DNA from 3 places in the Bacillus sp. Marseille-Q1617 genome. Region 3 is predicted to be linked to each of the others. Evidence: riboswitches for the same ligand, from Rfam matches in the RefSeq annotation. Region 3 holds a riboswitch; each other region holds the start of a gene.

What was found. A riboswitch is a leader RNA that binds a small molecule or an ion and turns the genes downstream of it on or off. The one in region 3 is predicted to bind cobalamin.
Region 1: another riboswitch for cobalamin. It lies ahead of HWX64_RS05155 (acyl-CoA thioesterase); the one in region 3 lies ahead of HWX64_RS20930 (ABC transporter substrate-binding protein).
Region 2: another riboswitch for cobalamin. It lies ahead of HWX64_RS07045 (ribonucleoside-diphosphate reductase subunit alpha); the one in region 3 lies ahead of HWX64_RS20930 (ABC transporter substrate-binding protein).

The regions. Positions count from the first base shown of each region.
Region 1 covers NZ_CAHJXM010000001.1:1,043,508-1,050,298, reverse strand. The annotation lists gene ade (adenine deaminase) at 1-535, shown strand, start outside; gene HWX64_RS05170 (class F sortase) at 701-1,333, opposite strand; gene HWX64_RS05165 (DUF4397 domain-containing protein) at 1,333-2,124, opposite strand; gene HWX64_RS05160 (flotillin family protein) at 2,395-3,909, opposite strand; cobalamin riboswitch at 4,106-4,303, shown strand; gene HWX64_RS05155 (acyl-CoA thioesterase) at 4,447-4,920, shown strand; gene HWX64_RS05150 (SLC13 family permease) at 5,003-6,361, opposite strand; gene tcuA (FAD-dependent tricarballylate dehydrogenase TcuA) at 6,441-6,791, opposite strand, start outside.
Region 2 covers NZ_CAHJXM010000001.1:1,404,598-1,411,388, reverse strand. The annotation lists gene HWX64_RS07060 (OsmC family protein) at 13-471, shown strand; gene HWX64_RS07055 (DUF3243 domain-containing protein) at 591-917, opposite strand; gene HWX64_RS07050 (ribonucleotide-diphosphate reductase subunit beta) at 1,028-2,065, opposite strand; gene HWX64_RS07045 (ribonucleoside-diphosphate reductase subunit alpha) at 2,083-4,326, opposite strand; cobalamin riboswitch at 4,509-4,691, opposite strand; gene HWX64_RS07040 (SurA N-terminal domain-containing protein) at 5,423-6,187, shown strand; gene HWX64_RS07035 (hypothetical protein) at 6,629-6,791, shown strand, end outside.
Region 3 covers NZ_CAHJXM010000003.1:714,460-721,250, forward strand. The annotation lists gene HWX64_RS20915 (GNAT family N-acetyltransferase) at 1-83, shown strand, start outside; gene HWX64_RS20920 (hypothetical protein) at 171-320, opposite strand; gene msrA (peptide-methionine (S)-S-oxide reductase MsrA) at 377-907, opposite strand; cobalamin riboswitch at 1,083-1,280, shown strand; gene HWX64_RS20930 (ABC transporter substrate-binding protein) at 1,523-2,464, shown strand; gene HWX64_RS20935 (iron ABC transporter permease) at 2,427-3,479, shown strand; gene HWX64_RS20940 (heme ABC transporter ATP-binding protein) at 3,481-4,953, shown strand; gene HWX64_RS20945 (LCP family protein) at 5,229-6,182, shown strand; gene proC (pyrroline-5-carboxylate reductase) at 6,737-6,791, shown strand, end outside.

The sequences.
Region 1 (6,791 bases), on a different contig from region 3:
TCAGCTGCGTACTACGAAATGTATTGAGAAAGTTGATGTAAATGAGGGATACTTTTCTCCATCTGTTTCAAACGATCAACTTAAAATATGTGTGGTGGAAAGGCATAAGAAAACCGGCAATATTGGAAAAGGAGTCGTGAAAGGTTTTGGAATAAAGGACGGAGCCATTGCCACTACCGTAGCTCACGACTCACATAATATTGTTGCTGTGGGGACCAATGATGGAGATATCTTAAAAGCTGTAAATTCTTTGAAAGATATCAATGGAGGGCTCGTGGTAATTAAAAATGGAAAAGCGATTACTTCGCTTTCGCTTCCCATCGCCGGATTACTTTCAAATGAAGAATCCAGTGCCGTATACAACGGGCTGGTGAAGATAAAATACGCTTTATCGGAAGTAGGATTCACAGGAAGTTTCAATCCTTTTCTCACGTTGTCTTTTCTGACTTTGCCTGTTATTCCTTCTTTAAAAATCACTGATCTTGGCCTATTTGATGTAGAGAGCTTTCAGCATATTTCAGTAGAAGCAGAATAGTTTCAGCTTTTTGAATAGACCCATTTGGATAACCGCCGGTGCCTCGCTATATGAGGTGCCGGCATTTTTTATTACAGGAACTTTGCTGTTCATTTTTGTCATTCCTGTACAAAGCTGGTCTCAACAAAAAAGAGCTTTCATTCCATGAAGGGAACAAAAAACTCTTTATGATTCATTTGGCTCTTCTGTCAGTTCAGTGTATACGACAAGTCTTTCTACATAATTGCGTATGTCCCGATCAAAATAACCCGTGCAAGTGATAAGATTCAACATGCGTTTATCGGTTGGGCCGAATATTTTTCTAAGGGGTGCGTCATCTTTTTGATAGGCAACTTTGTCTCTTACGACAAACGTAAGCCGTTCTCCGTTCTTATCATAAAGATAGATTTCATCGCCTATCTCCAGTTCCTTCAACCTAAAAAAGATTGCCGGAGCTTTTTCGTCATCCACGTGGCCTGCAAGTACCGCATTTCCCGCATCACCAGGCTCAGAACCTGGTTCAAACCACGCTACATCCTCCCCGTTTTCAGGGAGCTCCATATTCCCTTCTTCGTCCAGGCCGAATTCTTTAACCGGTGCTTCGAGATCCAGGGCAGGGATTGATAAGACAGATGGATGGATACCTGCCTCTTCTTCCATTACTGCATTTGAATTTTCAACCGTTTTTGAAGGTTTAACTTGTACAGGGTGTTCAAGGGGCTTTGATTGTTCCGCCTTTTGTTGAACCCGTTGAGGCTCCTCTGCAGAACAACCTGCAAGAAGAGCCGTCAACAAAATTCCAATTACACGAAGCCTCATTACTTCACAAGCTTCCGGCGAGCGACAAATAGAAGAGCTGCTCCGCCGAATACAGCAGATGCCAGAATGATAGGAAGTGTAGAAGCGGTTTCTTCAGCAGTTCCTCCCATTCCTGTTTCAGGCATGCTTCCCGGCATGAGTGTGTAGTCTTTCAACACAAGTACTTCCAATTGATCAGCTGTATTAATGGCAAATACGCTGTACACTGTATTTTCCTCTAACATCGTTCCAGAAAGATCTAATACTTGTTCACCCTGAGGAGTTCTGATTTCCAGGTCATATGTGCCTGGATCCAGCTCTTTGTAATCTGTGATTGCTTTAAACTCAGCTCCTGAGAATAATGCATCTCCTCCAATTGGCCCCACATCAACAGTTGGTGCATCAGGGGAAAGGTGTCCTACACGGACCTTCGTCATTCCTTCTGTGACTTCCATTGAATCTTCTGCAACCACAAGCTCTAAATTGTCGAGAGTATTAGCTGCTGCGACTGTATAACCCATCCCCGCTTCAACTGTCAGGGTTTTAGAGATGACCGGTTCTTCACTTCCCATTGTTCCGGCAGCATAAATGTCCACCTTATGTTCTCCGGCAGGCAGGTTCATGTAATCTGTTGCCGCTTTGAACTCGGCCCCTTCTACAACCGCTTTATCATCGACATATACGTCTACAGCCGGTGCATCAGGAGAAGCATGTACAACGCGCACCATTGCATCATTTTCAGCAGCAAACGCACCGCCGGCCAGTGACATCATCAAAATCGCAGTAACAAAAATCGAGAAAATCTTTTTCATCTTTTCCACTCCCTTTCGTTTTGTACAAGTTTTGTAACATCCTTGTAAATATACTGTACAATTATTAAACAGATTGTTCAACTATTAAACTGTCATTTCAGCACATTGGAGAAAACCACCTTGCACCACCTTTGATATAACAGGAATTCGACAAATATTCAGCTTACATTTGATAAGATCGTTGGTGTTACATTGATACTTTAAACACCCCATAACTTATGTGCTTTAAAAAAAGAGCCACCCTTCAAATTTGAAGAGTGACCCCATAGCTTACTTCTGATTTTGATTTTCATTATCTTCATTTGTATCATCTTGACTGTCTGCCTCTGACATGTTTTTTCCTGCTGCGCTTTCCCTTTCCCCGGCTTGGGAAATGACAGGCTGATAGTGTGGCTTCCTGTCAGCATATGACCGTAACAATTCACCCACGTCTATCCCGGTCATTTCCTTCAATGGTTCCTGCATATCCAGCATCGTTCTGGTAATACTCTTCCCGAATGACGGAACACCCTGACCATTGCCGGAATCAATGATTTTCACAGAATCGATATTGTTTAACGGCTGTGCAATCTTTTCGGCAAATACAGGCAGCATTTCGATCAGTTTTTCCGTTATGATGACGTCACCGTGTTTTTCCATTGCTTCAGCAAGCAGTTTACGCGCTTCTGCTTCTGCTTTACCGCGCTGTCTGATGACATCTGCTTCGGCAGATCCTTCTTCACGGCGGATCTTCGCTTTCGCTTCCCCGTCGATTTCCGCTTTTCGCGCCTCTGCTTCTGCTTTACGAGTCGTCTCATAATATTCCGCGTCCGCTTTCGTTTGACGCACTTTCGATTCTTCAGCCTCGAGCTTAACTGCCCGTTCGCGCTCAAGGAATTGAAGCGTCAATTCTTCTTCTTTTACTTCTTTGGACAGCTTTGCTTTTTCCAATTCGTACGATTGCTCTGATTTCGCCCGCGCACGCTCTGTTTCTTCTTTGAAGGCTGCATCCTTGATGTCCTTTTCCTTTTTGGACTCGGCGATGGAAATTTGACGCTTATACTCTTCTTCCTTCGCTTCCTGATCCGTCTGAGCACGGTGAATCCGCGTCTCACGTTCAGTGTTAGCCTCGGCGATTTCTGCCTGCTTGCGGACTTCCGCGATGCGGGGACGTCCAAGGTTCTTTAAGTATCCATTCTCTTCATCAGCATCACGGATATCCGTCAAGCCGAGGGAAGTAATTTTGAAGCCCATAAGATCCAGCTGCTTCTGCGCGATCTCCGATACGTCGGCGTTGAACTTCTCCCGATTGCTGTTGATGTCCTCCACGGTCATTTTTGATAAAATGGCACGCAGATTACTTCCTAATACCTCAATGATTTCATCTTCAATCTCTTTTTGGTCTTTACCAAGGAACTGCTCCGCATAATTGGCAATCCCGTTTAACGTGTCAGCCACCTTGACCATCGCGACCGCATCAGCCACGATCGGCACCCCGCCGTTTGTATAGACACGCGGAGTCGACAGCTTCAATTGGAAAGAAGTCAGATTAACGGGCGTTGACGTTTGGAATCGTCTCAGACGATAACCTCCACCCCTGATGATCTTCATGGAACGTCCTTCCTGGTCGGTGAAAATATTCGTCTCTTTCTCTGGATCCCCGAGTTTCGGACCCGTGATGATCAAAGCCTGATTCGACCTTGCCGTGCGGTAGCGGAATCTCATCCAAAAATAATACGCGATTCCCGCAATTGCTGCTACGATCAATACAGGAATTAGGAACATGATCACTCCAATAGCAGTCAATGAACCCATACTTACCTACCCCCTGTTATGTTATTTAAGCAGTAAAGTTTTTCTGCTTTTATAATGGTGATATGACTATCTACGGATAACAGCCTTTAAAGGTTTCATAAAAATGGGAAAACATCAGGTTTTTTCCTTTTTATTGACATAGTAGAGTCCGAGAGACGTCGAATATGGTAGAATAAAAGCGTTCACAATTTCATTATTGCTCATTGGTGAAGAGGATGTCGGTTGACTCTCTTCTTAAAAGGGAAGCTGGTGAAAATCCAGCGCGGTCCCGCCACTGTAAGGCTGAGAATTCTTATGAAGCCCACTGTTTCCCCGGGGGGAACGGGAAGGGATAAGAAGTCGACGAAGCTGAGCCAGGAGACCTGCCAATCGGGAAGAACACAGAGTTCCTACGGGAGATAGGAGGGTGTTGCGCTTTATGAGACGACAAACGAGGTTTCATTGGATCCTGATTGTTCGCTTGGAATAGCTGCATCTTCTATTAAAGGAGATGCATTTTTTATTTCAAGCTTATGAGGAGATGAGAAGATGGAACAAGCTTATCCAGTTGAACGCTCACGTACGATCCAGACAAAATTGGTATTGCCGCCTGACACCAATCACATGCAAACAATCTTCGGTGGAAAGGTATTAGCTTTCATCGATGAAATCGCTGCTCTTTCAGCCATGAAACATTCCAGTTCGGTGGTGGTCACCGCTTCGATCGATTCAGTTGATTTTCTTTCTTCTGCAACTGTCGGGGACGCGCTGAGCCTCGAAGCGATTGTCACTTCCACGGGCAGGACTTCCATGGAGGTGTATGTGAAAGTGTACTCTACCAATCTACTGACGGGTATCAAGACTTTGACGACAGAATCATTCCTTACCATGGTTGCAGTGGATGAAGACGGGAAGCCAAAGCCAGTACCCAAAGTGATTCCGGAAACGGAAGAAGAAAAGAGATTATTCAACACGGCGGTTCTGCGGAAAGTGCATCGGAAGAATCGGGCGCTGATTAAATAGGAAGGGGGTATGAACAGGCAACTGTTCATACCTTTTTAATTTTGTGAAAGTAAAGAAGTGTATTTGATACCTTTTTATTGTCCTACCAATAAAAAAATACTGAGCCTATAATAACTGCTATCCATGAAACGGATGCTGCCAGACCTACTCGCAATAAGTCCTTATCTGTAAAATAGCCATACGTATAGCTAATCAAGTGTACAGGCGATTGCGTAACAAGAAAAAAGCCCGGTACGCATGCAAGAAACACCGGCATGGCAATTTGCATAGGCGATAATTCCGGTATCGTGTTTCCAATCGTAATACTAAGGGGGAGCATGATTGTCAAAAAACCTAAAATATTCACAAAGACAATTCGGACCAAACTTGTGCATAAAACCAAGAGAAGTATCACAACCCAAGGTGGATGACCGTCAAGGATACGATTTAAACCGACAGCCATCCAATCAATCGTATCTGTTCTGATTAACATCCCTGATACCATCAGTGTAGAAGCAAAAAAGAGCATCAAGTCCCAATCTATTGATTTTCTTGCCTCATGCCATTTCCATACCCCTGCAAAAGGAAGCAAGGTAAAGCAAGCACCCAGCAGGCCGATTTGAGGAATTGAGTAGCCGTGTAAAGGCTGCGCAATCCATAATATCAAGGTTCCTCCGATTATACAGATAATTTTCTTTTCATTGATGCTAACAGGACCCAACTCATCTATTTTATCCTCAATTAACGATAATAATAGCTTGCGGTCTATCTTTTCAGGAGGGAAAATAACTAAAAATATACCCCATAGGATGAAAATAAACAATAAAACAGGAAACCCAAATAATTCGAACCACTTTAAGTAATTCAAATCAGAAACATCACTCATAATTCCGAATGCATATATAGTGGAACTGGCTCCCGTCGCAACAAAAGCACCTGAAATGGCAGCAAGGTAGGCTACCCCGATAAACAGTGATTTGCCTAAAAAACCGACATTCCCAATCTTTCTTAAACTTTTCATTAAACTATCCAGAACAGAGGATAATAGGCTGCCTTTCCCGACATTAGAAGGAATGAGGATAGACAGTACAACCATGAGTAAAAAAGAGATGAAAATCATGGCCTTCCCGGAACCCCTGGAGAGCCTCAACATATAAAGGGAAACCCTGCTTGCAAGACCGGTATTAATAAACGCCGTTGATATGATAAATGTTGAAAACAAGAGCCAAACGATACCTGAGCTAAAATAACTCAATGTTTGTTCATAACTGAAAAAGTGAAACGAGAGAAGTAAAATCAGCAGCAGTGAACTGAAAGCAAGTGGAAAGACTTTTCCAATCCATAATACCTGGATAATGATGAGGGCAGCGATTGCCTTCCATTTATCATCCCAATCGAAAAACGGTATAAAAAACAATCCGTATATAAGTAGTGTTATAGCCAATAACAGCTTTTTTTTCATTTCCATTACTCCCATTCCTCAATCAAAGGAAAAAGTCACCGAATAACAGGTGACTTTCTTTCTTTCAAACCAATGAAGGTCAATGAATGATCTTTGAATCCTGCTTATTGCTCATTGCATAACGTGCAGCAGTCGAACCTGCTAATTTTCCATACACAGCACCTGACATCAATCCAGAGCCTCCGGGGTAATTATGATAAAAGATTCCACCAACCATCTCCCCTGCAGCGAACAGCCCGGACAATGGTTTATCGTCTTTATTTAATACTTCTCCTGATGAATTAACTCGGAGCCCGCCAAATGAAAACGTAATACCGCAAGTTACCGGGAAAGCATAGAAAGGTCCTTCCTCAATCTTCAATGCCCAGTTCGTCTTTTCAGGTGTTAATCCCACTGTCTTCTTTCCGTCTTTCTCTGTGGGGTTGTAATC
Region 2 (6,791 bases), on a different contig from region 3:
GAGATTAGTCATATGCCATCACACTCGTTCTTCGTGAAGACGGATTGGCCCGGAATGCGTAATGATATCGGGAGTCTGAATTCTGCAACCATTCATACAAAAATCTCCATTCCGCATGAAATGGATGGACCGGGAATTGGGACAAATCCAGATGAAATGCTTCTCGGCGCTGCAGCGACCTGCTATATCATCACACTTGCTGCGATGCTTGAAAGAAGCAGGATACCTAAAGTATCACTTACAATGGATTCTGAAGGAATCGTTGACAGTGAAAAAGGAATCATCACATACAAGAAAATTATTCACCGCCCCCGACTTGTTTTATCTAAAGAATGTACAGAAAAAGACTGCAACACAGCTAAGAAGCTTGCTGTGAAAGCTGAACATTCGTGTATGATCACTAGGGCAATCAAAGGAAATGTAATGGTTGAGCTGGAGGAAACGATATCTATTGAAGACAGCACAGAGTGATTACCGATCTGTTTCTTCGCCTTGAGCCCACTCTGCTTCCTATGCATTAAACTGATGGAGAATGAATTTCACCATAAAAAAAGGCGCCTCTATTTGAAGCGCCTTTTTGATTTCATCCATTAAGATTCTGAATGCACAAGCTTCACAAGCATGTGGGAAAGCATATGCTGTTCGTCTTTGTTACCTGCTTTCCATAATTCATATAATAACTTTTCTTCCCTGTTCTTGGGTTCTTCATGTGCAGCAAGATAATCCCCTACTTTTTGTGCAGCTTTCGCCTGCTGTTCTTCGTTCATGCCAAGTTTATCAGCGAGGGACACTTTGTTTCCTAAGTACTCTTTGAAGTGATCGAAGTTTGACAGGATATCTTCTTTCTTATCCTCCGACATCCGTGATAATGTGTCGTCTACTTTGTTTTCCACTCTGTCTGTAGATTGATTTGCCATTTGTTAAATCTCTCCTCTCTTAGCTATAGTTTCTATATTCCCGTTAGAGGAATCTTTAAACTACCAATAGAGAGTTTTTGGAATCCATGAATTAGAGACGGGCGCCGGTATCACAAGTCATCAAAACCATTAACATCCGTCGTTTTCGTATACTGCCTTGATTTTTGCTCAAAGAAGTCCGTTTTCCCCAAATCCACTTCTTGATAGGCAATGATCCATTTTAACGGGTTGTTCTGATGTCCTTCAAAGGGAGGCTTGAACCCAAGCTGTTTCGCCCTTTTATTTGCCATGAACTTTATATAGCTTTCAAGCTCAGACATGAGTAGACCGTCTATTTCATTTCCGATGATTTCCTTTGCCCAGTCTATTTCTAAATGTGCAGCCTGCATGAATGTCTGTTGGCCGAATTCCCATAATTCTTCTGTTTTATAAGTTGGATACTCCACTAGGATTTCTTTGAATATTTTTTCAAACAGGCCGACATGGAGCTGTTCATCCCGATTGATATAATTAATCATTGTACTCGTGGCAACCATTTTCTGATTCCTGGCAAGATTATAAAAGAAAGCGAATCCGCTGTAAAAAAATAATCCTTCTAATATGACATCATAAACGATCGATTTTAATAGATTTTCAACTGTAGGTGCTTCTGCAAAGTCCTTATAACCGTTCACCACGAAGTCATTTCGCTTCTGTAGGATCGGTTCTGTTTTCCAATAATTGAACACTTCATCCTGTTTATGCTTCGGTACGATGCTTGAGAGCACATAGCTGTAGGAATGATTATGAATCACTTCCTGCTGAGCGAGGATGATCATCAATGCATTTAAACTGGAATCCGTCAAAAAGTCTCCGACCTTACCAGCATAATCTGTCTGAACACTATCAAGCAGGGCAAGCAAACCTATTACCTTCAGAAAAGTATCCTGCTCCTTTTTAGATAGTGATTCAAATTGATTGATGTCTTTGGACATATTTATTTCAAACGGCGTCCAGAAGTTACCCAGCATTCTTTTATATTTGGGATACGCCCAATTAAAGCGGACATCGTCCCAGTTTAAGACGTTGGAGCTCTTCCCGTTTATTATGGAAGTCGATTTATTTGGAGCTGCTGCATCAAGCAGTTCTCTTTTATTCAGTGTAATCATGTTCCTTTTCCCCCTTATTAGCTATGACAACTTTCACACTCTTCAATGACAGAATCGGATGTGGATCTCACGTAATAGGTCGTTTTCAAGCCGGATTTCCATGCGTCAAGATGAAGAAGCAGAAGGTCCTTCGCTTTGATGTCATTTCTAACATAGAGATTGAATGAAATACTCTGGTCGATATGCGTCTGTCTCCTGCTGTTTTGTTTGATGCTCCAATGCTGATCCAGATGGTATGCTGTCTTGTAATACCATTTCGTTTCAGCCGTAAGATCCGGTGCAGTAACTGGGATTTTATAATCCTTTTTTTCTTCCGAGTATAACTGCCTGAATAAAGGATCGATACTTGCTGTTGAGCCTGCTATGAGAGAAGTTGATGAGTTCGGCGCAACAGCCATGAGGTACCCGTTCCGAATCCCGGTGTATGACACTTCCGTTTTCAACTGCTCCCAAAGCGGACCTTTATATCCTTTTTTATCGAAATAATTCCCGGTATCCCAATCTGAACCTTTAAAATATGGATACGCTCCTTTCTCCTTTGCAAGATCGCTGCTTGCCTCAATTGTATGATACGCAATCTCTTCATAGAGTGAATCACAGTACGCTGCGGCTTCCTCGCTTTCCCATCTTAAGCCCTTCGCGGCAAGTAAATGATGCCACCCAAACGTACCCAGCCCGATTCCTCTATACCGCTGATTTGTCAATTGGGCTTGGAGTACAGGTATATTATTAAGGTCGATGACATTATCCAAAAGTCTTACAGCAATCTTGATCGTCCGGGATAATACTTTGTGCTGAACAGCCTTAGCCAGGGAAAGGGACGCGAGATTACACACGACATAATCACCTGGATGTTTAGAAGTAATGATTTTCCCGTCTTCTATCTTTTCTTCCTCTAAATAAGTAGGGCTCATATTTTGAGCGATTTCCGTACATAGATTGCTGCAGTAAATCATCCCTTTATGAGCATTGGCATTCTGGCGATTTACAGTATCCCGGTAGAACATAAAAGGTGTTCCCGTTTCCAGCTGAGAGATCATAATTCGTTTGAATAGGTCAATGGCAGGTACTGTTTTCTTAGAAAGTTCCGGATGATTCACACATTGCCAGTACTTCTCCCTGAATGAACCCTGACCTTTTTCTTCATCGTAAAAGTCTTCCAGAGAAAAGCCCATGACTCTCCTTACTTCATGAGGGTCGAACAAGTGCCACTCATCTCTTTCTTCAACCGCTTCCATAAATAAATCAGGAAGGCAGACACCTGTAAACAAATCATGGGTACGCTGCCGTTCATCTCCATTGTTCAACCGAACGTCCAGGAAAGAATGAATATCTTTGTGCCAGACATCGAGGTAAACCGCAATTGCGCCTTGACGCTGACCGAGCTGGTCCACGGACACAGCGGTATTATTTAATTGCTTCATCCACGGAATGACCCCCGAGCCCACACCTTTAAAGCCTTTGATGTCACTCCCCCTGCTCCGGACTTTGCCTAAGTAGATACCAAGGCCCCCGCCGTTTTTACTCAGGGTCGAAACATCCGTATTGCTGTCAAAGATGCACCTCAAATCATCCTCCACAGTATCGATGAAGCAGCTGGAGAGCTGTCCGTAGCTTTTACCTGCGTTCGCTAATGTAGGTGTGGCAACGGTCATATACAGATTGGACAGGGCCCAGTAAGCTTCTTTAATCAACGAGAGCCTTTGCCCTTTGGGTTCATCCATCATGAGGGTCATCGCAATCACCATAAACCTCTCCTGAGGGAGTTCATATACTCTTCCTTCATGTGACTTCGTTAGATAGCGCTCAGCAAGTGTAACAATTCCAATATAGGTAAACAGCTTGTCTTTAGAAGGATCCAAAAGGGACTCCAAATGCTGGATTTCTTCCAGGGTGTATTCAGCCAGTAAGCGTGGATTATATAACTTCTTCTGGACAAGATTTTGTATCAAATCAAAAAATGAGCGGTATGGATTTGCAGGATCAAGTCCCCTGGATTGACTGCTGGAGCGATAAAGCCTTTCTAAGTACAGACATGCAGCAGCATAAGTCCATTGTGGTTCTTCTGCTGAAATTCTTTCGACAGCGGACAAGATCATTTGGTGATAAAGCTGTTCCACTGAGAATTCCTTTTTCACTTGAAGAAGCCCTTCCACTTTCTCTTCAAATCCATCCATGTCCAATTCGGGGAAATCCAACTTTAGCTTCCCGCATAGCTGCCTGGCCAGTTCAGATGTTTTCTCTGTTTCAATCAATTTCATATCTCCATTCCTCCCGGATCTGTTCAATTCATTCGTACTATACAAGCTGCGGGAGAGGATATAAAAAAAGCCCATCCTCTAAATTGGACGGGCTTAAATGAATAACGATGATATGATATAACAGACGTATGTATTGATATCTATTATTCTATCCTCGCATATCCTCCCAATTCCCGAAGAAGATCATACGTAATAACTACGGCAGGTCTCCTGACTCGTGCTTCAACCTACTTTAAGGCCTTCCCATCTTTATTAAGATAGTGGCAATTCCTTATTTCGTCACACTTACAGTTGCGGGGACAGTTCTGGAATTTCACCAGATTCCCTATTAAGTCTAAATAGACACCGTACTTATAGATTTAATTGAACTAATCAATATATAGTTATGAATTTACTCATAAAACACAAAGTATTGTGTTCCCATTCATCATAATTTAATTCCTATGATTTTTCAAGCAGAAATCATTGCGTCACTTAAAAGCAAATATGCTTATAATTATCTTTTTCATCAAAAATCCGCGAACACCTTTGAATCGGAAGACTAAAACAGAGGTAAAGCGAGATTACATTGAAATTTGTTGTTTGAGACCGGGAAGCAGAAATCCTATAATCCTATTAGAAGGTTGTTTGACAGTATTCTTTGGTCCCCAATATTTGACGGGCTGTTTACACCGGAAGAATTCGGATGTGAACAGCCCCCTTTTTTTGAATGAATGGCGATGCTGGGGGATAAAATAAACGAATCTAGTGTTTCAGGGTGATTACAATATGATTAAATGAGTCAAAAAGGTTTATTTATTCATAAGAATCATATACAATGCGCATTAAGTGATTTTTTAATTAGCAGTTTTCATTATGATTGCTGATACAAACGACATTGTTAATACAGAGTGGATTGTAGCAGAAGGCATTTGACTCCGATGGGATATAGAGGAAAAGTCGAGATCCCGCAGGCGGAACGCCGAGTAGGCTCGAGTTCCTCCCCGCGGAAAGCAAGTGTCTGCAGCGGAAAGGAGCGGTCATCGTTTACTTGCCCTAATAGCAATCTAATAGAAAGCATCCTAATTATATCGCCTTTGAAAGGAGAAAATGATACATGAAAAAATTAATGAGCGCTTTATTGATAACAATTATGACGATTGCCTTAGCCGCTTGCGGAAATGGAGAAGAGGCAAAAAAGCAATCCGAAGATAAACCAAAAACAGAAGAGAAAAGTAAAGAACAACAAGATCAGGCAAAGCAAATGGAAGAAATGCAAAAGAAAATGGATAAACAAAAAGTGGACAAAGATAAAGTGGTTGCAGTGGTCAATGACGAGAAGCTGAAGGGTGAAGATTATAATAACATCCTTACATCCTCTCAAATGCAGTTTCAACAAATGGGACAAGACCCGACGAGTGAAAAAGCCGCTGAACAAATCAAAAAACAAACAATCGACAGCCTTGTAGGTCAAACTCTTCTTATGCAGCAGGCAGACAAGAAAGGGTATAAGGCAACTGACGAAGAAATCAACAAACAGCTTGATGAAGTAAAAAAACAATACAAGAGTGAGAAAGAATTCGAAAAGGCTATGAAAGACGCCGGATTCTCAATGGATGAATTAAAAACTCAAGTTGCTGAAAACATCAAATACACGAACTACGTTGAAAAAGAGATTAAAGTGGATGAAGTAACAGAAGAAGAAATGAAGAAATTCTATGACCAATTTGCCAGCCAGCAGGGCAAAGATCAAAAAGCACCTAAGTTTGAAGAAGTGAAGCCGCAAATCAAGACTCAACTTGAACAGCAAAAGAAACAAGAAAAACTTGTACAGCACGTTGAAGAGCTAAAGAAAAATGCTAAAGTTGATGTGAAAATATAATTCATCATAAGAACAATTCCCGCTACGGGAATTGTTCTTTTTTTATTCATACGTTTTATCTTTTTTAAAAAAGGGTACTGTCTACCATACATTACTTCAGTAGACTCTGTTTAAAGCTGCTGATTTTTGATATTACTTTTTTCTAGCTGTTGATTGGAGTGCAAGACGAAGACTCCTGCGGGAGAAGTGACTGATGTGAGACTTGTCCAGCTCCGGCGGCTAGAGGCTCGAGACATAAGCCATGCCATCCAAAAAGGCAAAACGCCTTTATGGCTGACCTGTCTTATGCTTGTCGACTCTGAGCGAGCCGCCTCCGCTTTTCTTCCCGCAGGGAGGTACGACCGAGGAGACTCACGGGTCACCCGCGGAAAGCGAAGTCTTGCACGGAAATCACCAGCGGCATTGAAAACAAATCACTAGTAAATAAAGGAGATGAAATACATGAATAAACGTTCAAACGATAACCCTGAACAAGTAAATAAGGATCATGAAGGAATCCTTGATAAACATGAAAGTGAACAAAACGTAGATCCGATCCCCTTAGAGGATTTAAAGAAAGAACAACGGGAAGAAAAAAAGAAACATCATACAAAAGATGATTCCT
Region 3 (6,791 bases):
CACTGAGGGAGACCGTCCATGTTCATGGAGTGCACAATAAGTATGAAAAAATGATAGCAAAACCGAGAAAATCTAGCGATTGATGGCTTTTCATGGTGGAGGATTTCCCCGGTTCCTTCTTCTTAACTTATACAAAAGTTATCATACTATTCGTCTTGTGTTCGACATCTTTATTCTCTTTCTTTTCCATCTTCACCTTGTTCTGCATTTTTGTAATTCACTTTGTCTTCATCAGGATAGGGGTCGAAAAAATTCACAGCCCTGCCCGGACCCTCGAAACCTTTCACTTGTTCCTTGTCTGGATTTTTTTTATTCATCATAAAAAACCCCCTTTCTGGCACTTAGTTTGTGAGAAAGGGGCGGTTGTCATGCACTTTTATTGCTCCCAGTGATTGCGGATGAATTCATCCCTGCCGGAAACTTTGCGATCAGCTTTATATTCATCTGGACTTTTTTTATAAAACTTTTGATGATAATCCTCAGCAGGATAAAAGGCTGCCGCCGGCAGGATCTTTGTAACGATCGGTTTATTGAATCGTCCACTTTCTGCAATTCTTTGTTTGGAATCTTCTGCAGCTTTTTTTTGTTTCTCATTGTGATAGAAGATGGCCGTTCGATACTGATCGCCGCGGTCATGGAATTGCCCGCCATCATCTGTCGGGTCGATTTGCGGCCAATAAAGGTCCAAGAGGCTTTCATATGGGAAGATGGAAGGGTCAAATGTAATCTGTACCACTTCATAATGCCCGCTCTGTCCTTCTTTTACTTCTTTATAAGTAGGATGATCAACGTGTCCTCCTGAATATCCGGAAACGACATCAACGATGCCGGGTAATTCGTCAAAAGGTTTTACCATGCACCAGAAACATCCTCCGGCAAAGGTAGCGAGTTCAAATTCTTTTTTCATTTCTATGAAACCTCCTGCAGCTTTTTTGCTGCTGTAATGTGGTAAAGGTATATCAGAATGAACAAATTTTATCATTTTCATTGACGGTTTGACAATCAAAAAAATGTCTAGATTATATAAAAATGTATTTACCTGAACGCAGACGCTCCTGTATAATTCATGTGAACGGAAAATTACATAGTTGAATGATCGGGTGAAGCGGAGTATGTTTTCATATTCCTGCGCTTCTTAAAAGGGAAGTTGGTGCAACTCCAACGCGGTCCCGCCACTGTAAATGGGAGCAAGCTGCAATAAGCCACTGTACATAGGTACGGGAAGGGGCAGCAAGCAATGACCATGAGCCAGGAGACCTGCCTGACATCTTTGACACTGGTACTACGCGGATGGGAAAGTGTAACATGCATGCATGTTTTTTTACATGATGGTCCTAAATGCATATTACACAGCATCGCCTTTTCGGGGATGTTTTTTTATTTGTCTCTTTTTTGCACTTTTTCGAAAGTCAAAAGGGGATTTTGATCGATGCCCGTTCGAATCCACTACCTGCCGGATAAGGAAAAGAATGCAGCGATCTTGATAAAAGCGGTTAATATCACGAGGAAAGAAGGAAAAAAAATGAAAAAGATTAGTAGTCTGATTATTATTTTAATGCTGTCAGTATTATTCACAGCTGCTTGTGGCAATGATTCTGACAACCAAAAGGCCGGGGAAGGTACTGAAGAGAAATCAGTTGACCAATCCATTCATGTGAAGGATGCTTTAGGTGATGAAATAACTTTGGAATCAAAGCCCGAACGAATCATTTCGTTAATTCCGAGTAATACGGAAATACTATTTGAACTGGGTCTTGGTGGAGAAGTCGTGGGAGTGACAGATTTCGATAACTATCCCGAGGAAGCTGCTGCAAAAGAGAAAATCGGAGGTATGGAATTCAATGTCGAGAAAATCATCAGCCTCGATCCAGATCTCGTACTTGCGCATGAGTCGACTGCTGTGAGCGCGAAAGAAGGATTAAATCAATTGCGCGACTCGGGAATCAGCGTATTCGTCGTTAAGGATACACAGAAAATAGATGAAGTATACACAATCATAGAGAATATTGGAAAGCTTACAGATACGGAAAAGAAAGCGGAAAAGCTGGTATCTGGCATGAAAAAAGATCTTCAAGAACTTAAATCAAAAGCAGAGGAAGTTGAGCAGAAGAGGAAGGTGTACGTGGAAGTGGCTCCTGCACCGGATATTTACTCAACAGGAAACAATACCTTTATCAATGAGATGCTTGAATTGATCAATGCAGAGAATGCGCTGAAAGATCAGGAAGGGTGGATCGCCGTCAATCAAGAAGAGGTCATCGCAGCGAATCCTGATGTCATTATTACCACGTACGGTGATAACGAACAGATCATGACCCGGGACGGCTGGCAGGATATCAACGCAGTCAAAAATGAACACGTTTATGATGTGCACACTGATCTCGTGACCCGTACCGGTCCTAGATTGGTAGAAGGAGTAGAGGAAATTGCCAAGTCTGTTTATCCGGAGATATTTACAGAATAGAATATGGATCATCTATCTGCTGGCATTAAGTATTCTTATCCTGTCGCTATTGATCGGGATATCGATTGGAACTGTAAAGGTTCCCATCATTGATATCCTTAAGATCATCAGTGCCGAAATGTTTGGGGACGGCTCAGCGGAGACCGTCGACCCCATGCATTCAAACATTGTATTTTCCATTCGCTTACCACGAGTTTTATTAGCTTTACTAGTGGGGAGCTCCTTAGCGGTAGCGGGGGCTTCCTTTCAAGGGTTATTAAGAAATCCCCTTGCCGATCCATATACCCTGGGAATGTCTTCAGGGGCATCGGTGGGTGCAGTTGTGACTTTATTCTTCAATATCAGCCTGCCGTTTCTGGGGTTGTTCACGCTGCCGGTCATCAGTATCCTGGGTTCATTGCTGACTGTATTTCTAGTATTGACGTTTGCAAGGAAGGTAGACCGCACGATGAAGGTAGAAACCATCATACTGACAGGAATTATTTTCAGCTCATTTCTCGGCTCTGTCATTTCCCTTATGATTGCACTTTCCGGAGAGGAGTTGAGGCAGATCATCGGCTGGCTGCTGGGCAGCGTATCCATGAGGGGCTGGGATTATATTTTCATTGTCTTTCCTTTCTTTGTTGCCGGGACGCTGCTCCTGATGTTAAATGCCAAGGAATTGAACGGCATGAGCTTCGGGGAAGAGCAAGCCCGCCATATAGGCATCTCGGTTCAGAAGAGAAAATATATGATTCTGATTGCAGGAAGCACATTGACCGGAGCGGCAGTTGCCGTTTCCGGTACGATCGGTTTTGTAGGGCTCGTGATCCCTCACTTTATCAGAAGGATGATTGGATATGACCATCAGCATGTGCTCCCGCTCTCGGTCATTTCAGGCGGCGCGTTCCTGGTCATTGCAGACTTGATATCCCGCACCGTGATCAGTCCGTCTGAGTTACCAATCGGAGTGATCACCGCATTGATCGGTGCGCCGATCTTTGCCTATATACTGCTTAAGAAACGAGGGGGATGACATGCTGAAAGTCCATCATTTATCTGTTGGCTATGAAGAAAAAGCTATAGTGGAAAATATTGATTTTCAAGTTGAGACAGGTGAATTCTTTGGTATATTGGGTCCTAACGGCAGCGGGAAGACTACCCTCTTGAAGGCTCTTTCGGGCGTCCTTCCTCTAACGGCCGGAACGATAATGCTGAATGAAAAGACCTTGGGCGAATACTCCTCAAAGGAGTTAGCGAAACTGATAGCCGTGCTGCCGCAAAACTCATCGCATTCCTTTTCTTACAGTGTGAAAGAAACAGTCATGCTTGGCCGCTATCCTCATCAGAAAGGGATATTTAAAACGATTTCCCCTTATGATAATGAAATCGTTCATGCAGCCATGGCTCAAACAGGAGTAGAGAGTCTGCATGAACGCAAGCTGGATGAGCTGTCAGGGGGAGAAAAGCAAAGGGTATTCCTTGCCCAGGCTCTTGCCCAGGAACCGAAGGTCATCCTGCTGGACGAACCGACCAATCACCTGGACCTCTCTTTTCAGAAAAGCTTGCTGGAACTGTTGAAGCAACAAACAAAAGAGCGTAACTTGACAGTCGTGTCCATCTTTCATGATTTAAATCTTGCCAGCCTCTATTGTGACCGTCTGCTTTTGATGCAGAACGGCCTGGCCAGAGTAGTCGATCATCCGGAAGAAGTGTTGAAGGAAACACATATTCAAGAGGTATATGATACTGAAGTACATAAACAAGCCCATCCCGATGTAGCCAAACCGCAAATAGTTCTGCTCCCTGATGAGAAAGTGGATGATGGAATGGTGGAAGCGTGTGAGGAGTTTCTGACTGTTTCCCCTGAAATGATCACTTATCAGTCCCCCATCCATATGAAATGCATGTCCTCAGGGGTGATCGGTTCAGGGTTTGGCTGGTACAAAAACGTGGTGAACCGATATGTCCCCCCTCATTATGATTGCACCGATTACCAGGGGGATTTGATGAATTTTCTTGGAGAAAAGGAATTTGATCCCTCTTTCACTGTTGGAATGATGACGGCAGTGAACTTGGAGGATGTGGAATATGGCTTGTTCACCGTGGATGAGCATTCGATTTTTGTTGTCGTCACAGCAGGTATAGGAAATGCTGTGGATGTGACTGGTACTTACCTGTTTCCTCAGGAGACGAGGCCTGGCACGATCAATACTTGGGTTTTTGTCAATGGAAAGCTTTCTGATGAAGCTTTCATTGAAGCCCTTGTAACATCCACTGAAGCAAAAGTCAGGGCGATGCAGGAACAAGAGGTGTATGATCACAGAACCGGCACCCTCGCTACCGGCACCCCTACTGACAGTATCCTGATCGCTTCGACCCATCAGGGAACGGCTTATCCCTTCGCAGGGAGCATCACCCCCCTGGGCAGGCTGATTGGTAAAGGTGTGTATGAAACAACGAAGAAAGCCATTGAATCTTATCGTAAAAGAATGAGTAGCACATCTTAAGAACATTGCAAAGCTATTAAAAGCTGAGTCGTTAATCATACAGACTCAGCTTCTTTGTTTTGGAGAGGAATGTTTAATCCCGCGGTATATAGGGGTAATAACTTCAGGTACCTAAAAAATGCTCACGAAGTCGTACTAGTTATGGTACTATAAATTATAACATGCTGGAAATTCATGCATGTCCCTCCATAACCTGAGTATTGAGTCAGGAGGAATTGTAGAGTAGAATTTTTCAATAGCTTGCTGCCATTTCATTTTGCAAAGAAGGTGGAAAAATGGATTCAAGACTCGATCGCAAGAAACGAAAGAAAAAAAGAGGCAGAAAAATTATCTTAGTGCTATTATTAATCATTTTATCGTTACTAGGCTATTCAGCCTTTCAATTTTATAACGGATATCAGATGGCTGATGGCGAACAGAATATGAAAGAATATAAATTCAACGGGGTTAAAGACGAGAACGGGAAGATAAATGTATTATTATTGGGCGTAGACAGCAGGGGGGAAGAAAAATCCCGGACAGATACCATGATGCTCGCGCAAGTAGACCCAAAGACGAATGAAACTAAGCTGGTTTCTTTTATGCGGGACATTTATGTAGAAATCCCTGGATACCAGAATTATAAGTTGAATACCGCTTTTTACTTAGGCGGTCCAGAGTTGTTAAGAAAAACGATCAAACATAACTTTGATATCGATATTCAATACTATATGATGGTAGATTTTAAAGGATTTGAACAATCCGTTGATATCCTTGCTCCTGAAGGTATAGAGATGGACGTCGAAAAAGCGATGTCTGAAAATATCGGAGTCTCTCTCCAACCGGGAGTACAGAAATTAAATGGGAAGGAATTATTAGGCTATGCCAGATTCCGTCAAGATGCAGAAGGTGATTTCGGACGGGTTGAGAGACAGCAAAAAGTCATCACGGCTCTGAAAGGTGAAGTCCTTACCATCGACGGTGTCACCAAGCTGCCTAAACTAGCGGGTTCCATACAGCCTTATATACAGACGAACATGTCCATGCTTGATCAGATTTCGCTTGTTAAAGATGTTCTCTTAAGTAATAGCGATGAAATTGACAAGCTGACAATCCCTGTCGAAGGCTCATACGGATTCGGAAATTATGAGGGAGTCGGTTCCGTCATCGAATTGGACTTTGAAGAAAACATCCAGGCGTTAAAAGATTTCCTAAACGGAAAAAGCTCGGATGAAGTGACAGAACAATAATATAATGGTTTGTGAGTGCACATCGGACGTTTTCGTCCGATGTGCATTTTTTTGTGGGATTAATTAAAGGTTAGAAATCTCCTTTTTTTACCAAGTGGTGGAATGATCGGCGGAAATCGAAAGATTAATGGTCGAAAATGAAAGATTTCTACCCAAATTCAAAGTTAATCGGCCTAAAATCAAAGTTTATTACTCAAAACTAAAAGATTACTGCGCCATACGGCGATAATCCTTCCACTCAATGTCTGAAAAGGGCGCCTATTCTTCAAAAGTAAATCCAATAATTCTGATTATACGGGATTATCAGTGATTTGAAGCTCTCAGAAGGCATTTGAATCACTGAAAAGGGAATGATAACGCTTCCACTTTCTTTTTCGGCGTATTCCTTACTACTTCCGGATATCGCCTTGATATCATTTACCAGCGTGTTACGATTATAAATGTTGTGAACAAAGCACAGGACAAAACAAACATTTAAAACTAAACATGACATTAAAAATACAAACAATACTGAAAAACAACCTTATTATATGAATGAAACGGAGTGGATATTTTTGTTGAAAAATAAAACGATCGCTTTTCTTGGTGCAGGTAATATGGCTGAAGCAA